Regions from separate parts of the Congzhengia minquanensis genome, predicted to be linked through region 2. Evidence: predicted binding sites of a transcription regulator. Region 2 holds the regulator's gene; the other holds the start of a gene.

Region 1 (3,426 bases), on a different contig from region 2:
GAGCCTTTTGGAACAGCGTTTGTGCCGCCGGAACAAATTGATTTAGTTCTTGTGCCCGGCTGCGGCTTTAACAGCCGCGGGCACAGGCTTGGCTACGGCGGGGGATATTACGACCGGTTTCTGCTCCGCACAGGCGCGGTTACCTGCGGGCTGTTTTATGGTCTGCTGAAAACAGACTTTCAAGAAGAACCTACAGATATTCCTCTTAACGTTATTATTACAGAAGAAGCATTGTATGCATTTTAAGGTACATAGAAAGGCGGCAAACGATAAATGGATTTGTTCTGCGAATATTTAGTGAAAAAGAAAAGCATGTCTGACAATTTAAAGCGTGCCGGACTGATTCTGGCCTGCGCAGCAGTGTGCTTTGCCATCATTTATTTCAGCCTGTTTGTAAAGCGGGCGTTTATTTCCGCCATGCCCATTTTAGTAGCGGCGGCGATTTACGGAACAGTTATTTTCGGGCGCAATTTTTCACTGGAATATGAATATATTTTTACCAACGGCGTTTTAGACATTGACGTAATTAAGGGCCGCGCCCGCCGGGCAAAGCTGATATCCGTGCCCTGCAGAAAAATTGAGTATATGGGCCCTGTGAAGGAAAAACGCGACTCGCAGAACAAGGTGGTTGACGCCGTTTATGACGAAAAACGCCCGGGAAAATATGTGGTTACGTTTTCAGACCGCGGCGAAAAAACAGACCTTTATTTTCAGCCGCCGGAAAAACTTCTTTTAAATATGAAAAAATATAATCCCAGAAACATTAATATTTAATACATACCGGACCGGCTTTTTCGTGTGCCGGTCCGGTTTATTATCCTTTTAGAATATGCAGGTGAAACCATGACGGCAGAAATTATTGCAGTGGGAACAGAGCTCCTGTTAGGAGACATTTTAAACACAAACGCCCAGTTTTTGTCAAAGGAACTGGCGCAGCTGGGAATTGGCGTATATGCGCAGACCGTGGTGGGCGACAACGCCGGGCGGTTAAAAGATGCGCTCAACGCCGCCCTGAAACGGGCAGACATCATGATTCTGTCCGGCGGATTGGGGCCGACTGACGACGATATTACCAAAGAAACAGCGGCTGAGGTTTTCGGACAAAATTTAATTTTTCATCAGGAAATTTATGATAAAATTTTGTCACGCATTTCAAAAAATGCACCAGAAACCAATAAAAAGCAGGCATATGTGCCGGAGGACGCGTATATTTTAACCAACGACAACGGAACCGCTCCCGGCATTGTAATGGAAAAAGACGAAAAAATGCTGATTTTGCTGCCCGGCCCGCCGGCGGAACTGGAGCCCATGTTTTTAAACTTTTGTCTGCCGGTGCTAAAACAAAAAACAAATTGTGTGATTGTTTCTGAAACCATTCGGCTGTTCGGCATTGGCGAGGCGCAGGTGGGTGAAACGGTGCGCGATTTGGCCGTCTGTGACAATCCCACCGTTGCCCCTTATGTGAAAAACGGCGACGTAACCCTGCGCATCACGGCCAGGGCGGAAAGCGAAGCGGCCTGCGCCGGGCTCATTGCGCCGGCGGCAGAGGAAATCCGCTCCCGGTTCGGCGATTTTGTCTACGGCACAGGCGAAACAGATTTAAAAACAAAAGTTGTGCAATATTTGATTGACAACCGCCTCACCGTTGCCACGGCGGAATCTTGCACGGCAGGTATGATTGCCGCCGCCATTGGCGACATTCCCGGCGTGTCGGACATTTTTTGCGAGGGGTTTGTAACCTACAGCAACGACGCGAAGGAAAAAAATCTGGGCGTGCCCGGTAAGATTTTAAAATCTTTCGGAGCCGTAAGCGCGGAAACCGCAAGGGCAATGGCAGAGGGCGTATGCAACAGAACCAATGCTAAAATCGGCATTTCCGCCACCGGAATTGCCGGCCCCGGCGGAGGAACAAAAGACAAACCCGTGGGGCTGGTTTACATTGGCGTTTGCGTAGACGGCGAAACCAGCGTAAGAAAATGCGAGCTGAAAGGAAACAGGGATCGCGTCCGTTTTATGACGGTGCTGAACGCCTTTGACGAACTGAGAAAAAGACTGAATATTTCGTCTTGACAAAGGAAAAAGAAACGGTTATAATGAATATCGAACAAATGTTCTTTAAGGAGGAATATCAATTGGCAAAAACAACGCAAAGCAAAGAAATTGGAATTTCAAAAGATAAGAAAGAAGCCATTGAAATGGCGCTTTTGCAAATTGAAAAAAGCTATGGCAAAGGCGCGGTGATGAAACTGGGCGACAAACAGCATTTAAATGTTGAGTCGCTGCCCACAGGGGCGTTAAGCTTAGACATTGCCTTAGGAATCGGCGGCCTGCCAAAGGGCAGAATTGTGGAGATTTACGGGCCGGAATCCTCCGGTAAAACCACCGTTGCGCTCCATGTGATTGCCGAGGCGCAGAAGCGGGGCGGCGAGGTGGCCTTTGTAGATGCGGAGCACGCGTTAGACCCGGTTTATGCACAAAAGCTGGGGGTGAATGTTGAAGACCTAATCGTTTCTCAGCCGGACACAGGAGAACAGGCTTTAGAAATTGCGGAAATGCTGGTGCGAAGCAACGCCATTGACGTTATTGTAATCGACTCAGTTGCCGCGCTGGTTCCGAAGTCGGAAATTGAAGGCGAAATGGGCGACTCCCACGTAGGCCTGCACGCGAGGCTTATGAGCCAGGCTCTCCGCAAGCTGGCAGGCGTAATCAACCGCACTAACACCATTGCGATTTTTATTAACCAGCTGCGCGAAAAAGTTGGTGTGGTCTACGGCAATCCCGAGGTGACCACCGGCGGACGGGCGCTGAAATTTTACGCCAGTGTTCGGCTCGACATCAGAAAACAAGAGCTTATAAAACAGGGCACAGAGGTGATCGGCGCCAGAACAAAGGCAAAGGTTGTGAAAAACAAGGTTGCCCCCCCGTTTAAGGAAGCGGAGTTCGACATTATGTATGGCGAGGGGATTTCCAAAGAGGGCTGTATCTTGGACATCGGCGTGGCCGCCGGCGTAATTTCCAAAAGCGGCACCTGGTATAATTACGGAGAGGACAGAATCGGCCAGGGCAGGGAAAATGCGAAAAAATATTTGCGGGATAACCCGGAGGTCCGGGATAAAGTTGAGTCTGAAATCCGCGATATTCTTTTTGATAATGACGAAACAGAATCAGATGAGGCAAAAGCAGACAGCGCCCCCATTGAGGAATAAAACAAAAGGAGATTGTTTATGGAACATTTTTCAGATGCATTGCTGGTGAAAAAAATCAATAAAATTATTTCGGTTTTAGAAGAAAAACTTGTTGTCAGTTCGCAAAAAATTAAAAATGTTACATATACCGAAAGCGGTTACACGAAAGATAATCTGCCGCCTGAAGGGGCAGAGTGGAAGCAGATGGAGGACAATACGGAATTTGTCTGCCACGACCGTC
Region 2 (3,426 bases):
TGGGTATGCGCATGATGGGCGCTTTGCTCATTTCCGCTTTGGTGATTTTCCCCGCCCTTTCCGCCATGCGGGTGTTCAAGTCCTTTGCAGGGGTTACGGTGTGCTCTGTCATTCTCTCCGTCATATGCTTTTTTATCGGAATTTTGGCGTCTTACTTTTACGCGGCGCCAACAGGCGCCAGCGTGGTTATGGTGCACATGGCCGCCTTTTTGCTGTTTTCTGTTGCCGGAGCCGTGTTAAACCGCTTCAGCCCACGCTGACAGCATAGGCCGTCATGGCTGCGACGCCGGTTTTTAAACAATCTTCGTCAATATCAAAGTTTGAGCTGTGAAGAGGCATTGTAATGCCTCTTTTTTTGTTTCCCGAGCCCAGGTAAAAATAAACCGAGGGCACAGCTTGTGCAAAATAAGAAAAGTCGTCCCCCGCCATGGAGGGCTCGCTGCCATGCACCACACTATCTTTTCCAAGAACACCGGTGACGGCCTGCTCGAATCGGTCTGCTGCCGCATCATTGTTGATTAAAGGCGGGTAACGGAAGTTATATTGAAAATCATAGCTTGCCCCGGCAATATTGCAAATTCCGTCCACAGCTTTTTCCATCAGCTCCGGTATCTTTTTGCGGACAGTCTCCTCATACGACCGTACCGTGCCCCGCATGTGCACCGTGTCGGGAATGATATTGTAAAAGGTGCCGCCGTTGATTGCACAGACGGAAATCACCTTTTGTGCAAAGGGCGAAATAAAACGCGCGCCAATCATGTCGAACGCTGCAATGATCCGCGCCGACAGCGCAATGGGGTCAATGCACTCATGGGGATATGCCCCGTGGCCGCCCCGGCCGTGGATATATAAATCAAAATCGTCCGGCGAGGCCATTAACGCCCCCTTTTTCAGCAAAATTTTTCCGGTCTCCACGTCGTTCATCACATGAAGCCCCACCGCGTTTGTTACGTGGTATTCTTCTAAAATTCCCGTCTTTATCATGGGTTCTGCGCCGCCCTCGGTTTCCTCCCCGGGCTGGAACACAAACAAAACGTTAACAGAAAGCTCCTCTTTCAGCTGCGCTAAAAGTTTTGCACTGCACAGCGCCACCGCCATATGTGCATCGTGCCCGCAGGCGTGCATAACGCCGGGGGTTGCCGACTTATAGTCAAAATCATGGGGTTCGTCAAGGGGAAGCGCGTCCATGTCTGCCCGAATCAGCAGCGTGTTTTTCTTGCCCGCGTTTAAAAAGCCGGTAACGCCCGTTCCCGCTATGCCGGATTTTACCGATAGCCCTAAGTTCTCCAAATATTTTTTTATAAACGCCGCGGTTTTTTCTTCGCAAAACGAAAGCTCCGCCATTTGGTGCAGCCTGCGGCGAAGCATAATCGCCTCGGCGCTGATTTCCTCTGACAGTTGTTTGATTGAAAGTTCCATTTTAAAACGCCCCCTTAATATTTTCTAAAAACACCGGAAACAACGCCCAAAATGACAGCGTCGTTTGTAATGATGGGTGACAGCGCGTCGTTCTCCGGCTGGAGGCGGATATGCCCGTTTTCCCGGTAAAAGGTTTTCACCGTGGCGCTGTCGGCAAGCAGCGCCACCACCATCTGCCCGTTTTCGGCGGTTGCCTGCCGTTTTACAATGACAAAATCGCCGTCTAAAATTCCGGCGTTTATCATGCTGTCTCCTTTCACCTTTAGCATAAACAGCTCGCCGCCGCTAAATAACGCTTCCGGCACGGGGAGCACATCCGTTATGTTCTGGGTGGCCAAAATAGGCGTGCCCGCCGCTACCGTGCCCACAACGGGCACAGACAACACTCCGCCTGTTTCCTTGCGTTCCGGCAGGCTGATGGCGCGCTTTTTAGAGCCGTTTTGCAAAATCAGGCCCTTGTCCGCCAGCCGTTTGATATATCCGTGCACCGTAGACGGCGAAGACAGCCCCACCGCGGCACAAATTTCCCGAATGGAGGGCGGATAGCCCATCTGCTCAATTTGGGTGCGGATGTATTCATAAACAAGCTGTTCTTTGTTCTCTTTTGGCATGGCAATCACCTCTTTTTTTCAGTATAGCACATTTCTTCCAAAAAATCAAACATTTGTTCTCATTGACTTTTCTACACAAATTATGGTAGAATATTCTCCATCAGGGAGGGGAAAATATGGCAAAATGGATTTGGCTCAATCAACAGGATTACCCGGAAATTCAAACGACTTTCTGCACACAATTTTGTGATAAAGACGGCTATTCATACGCAGTGGCGGATTTTTTCCGCACATATACCTTTCAAAAGCGCGTGATAAAAGCCAATATTACGGTAAGCGGGGACACAAAATTCCGTTTGTGGGTAAACGGCGATTTCGCCGTAACCGGGCCGGTGTGCCCCGGCGGGGACTATGGCTATGAAAAGCCTATGGCAAACTACTATGCAAATGTTTTGTGTTTCTATCCTGAAAGCAACACGCTGGACTTTTTTGCCCAGGTGCAGCTTTCCCCCGTTGTGCAGACAGACGTGTCCGCCGGCCGCGGCGGTTTTTACTTAGAGTGTATTGTTACGTTTTCAGACGGCTCGAAAACCGTTATTGGAACAGATAAAAGCTGGCTCTGCACGAAAAATACAGCATACCTTTCACCGAATAAGCTGAATTTTACCCTGCCGTCGGACAAAAAAAGCAATGCAGAAGAAATTGAATCTGTATGGAATTTAAAAAAATCGGAAATACCAAATTTACAGGAAGAAAAAGTTCTGCCCAAAAACCACCGCGCACTGGTTACTGCACCGCACACGTCGCAAACCTTTTATCTTGATTTCGACCGCATATATTCCGGCTACGCCGCATTTACTGTAACAGCGGAGGGCGATTGCCGGATTTCTATAAAAACCTTTGAGGCGCCGGAGAAGGTGCTTTGGGAAGAGGAGCTTCATATAAACGGCAGCATGCCGTATCGCTCGTTCCGCTTAAACTCCATTGGCGGCATGGAACTTACCGTGGAGAACAACAGCGAAACAAACGTTTCTATTTCTGACGCAGGGCTTATTTTCACCTGCTACCCCGTTGATACCGAGGGTACCTTTTCGTGTTCCGACGAATTGCTCAACAAAATTTATGATGTGGGCAAATGGACAACGAAAATCTGCCGTCAGACCATTCATTTAGACAGTCCCAAGCATCAGGAAAACTTAGGCTGCACGGGGGACTATTATGTGGAAAGCTTAATTTCATATTATTGCTTCGGCGACCCGCGCCTTACGCGGTTTGATATTCTGCGGACAGCGGATTTGCTGAAACAGCGGGGTGGGTTTATGTTTCACACCTCTTACAGCCTGATTTGGGTGCAGATGTTATATGACTATTATCTGTTTTCCGGCGACAGCGCCGTTTTCGGCCAAACGAAAGACGCGCTCCACCTGCTGATGGACCGGTTTTTCGGATATGAAGA

The links. The regulator LexA, encoded in region 2, represses DNA repair genes until DNA is damaged. The targets are predictions, from matches to a motif close to CNAACANNTGTTNG.
Region 1: the regulator LexA is predicted to act here: its motif matches at 2,102-2,115, upstream of recA (recombinase RecA).

What each region holds. Positions count from the first base shown of each region.
Region 1 is NZ_JACRSU010000004.1:108,680-112,105, reverse strand. Features, by position in the region: gene H8698_RS10775 (5-formyltetrahydrofolate cyclo-ligase) at 1-246, shown strand, start outside; gene H8698_RS10770 (DUF6106 family protein) at 274-774, shown strand; gene H8698_RS10765 (competence/damage-inducible protein A) at 844-2,070, shown strand; gene recA (recombinase RecA) at 2,196-3,206, shown strand; gene H8698_RS10755 (alpha-mannosidase) at 3,225-3,426, shown strand, end outside.
Region 2 is NZ_JACRSU010000001.1:852,942-856,367, forward strand. Features, by position in the region: gene H8698_RS04075 (metal ABC transporter permease) at 1-260, shown strand, start outside; gene H8698_RS04080 (M20 metallopeptidase family protein) at 247-1,419, opposite strand; gene lexA (transcriptional repressor LexA) at 1,434-2,030, opposite strand; gene H8698_RS04090 (alpha-L-rhamnosidase-related protein) at 2,147-3,426, shown strand, end outside.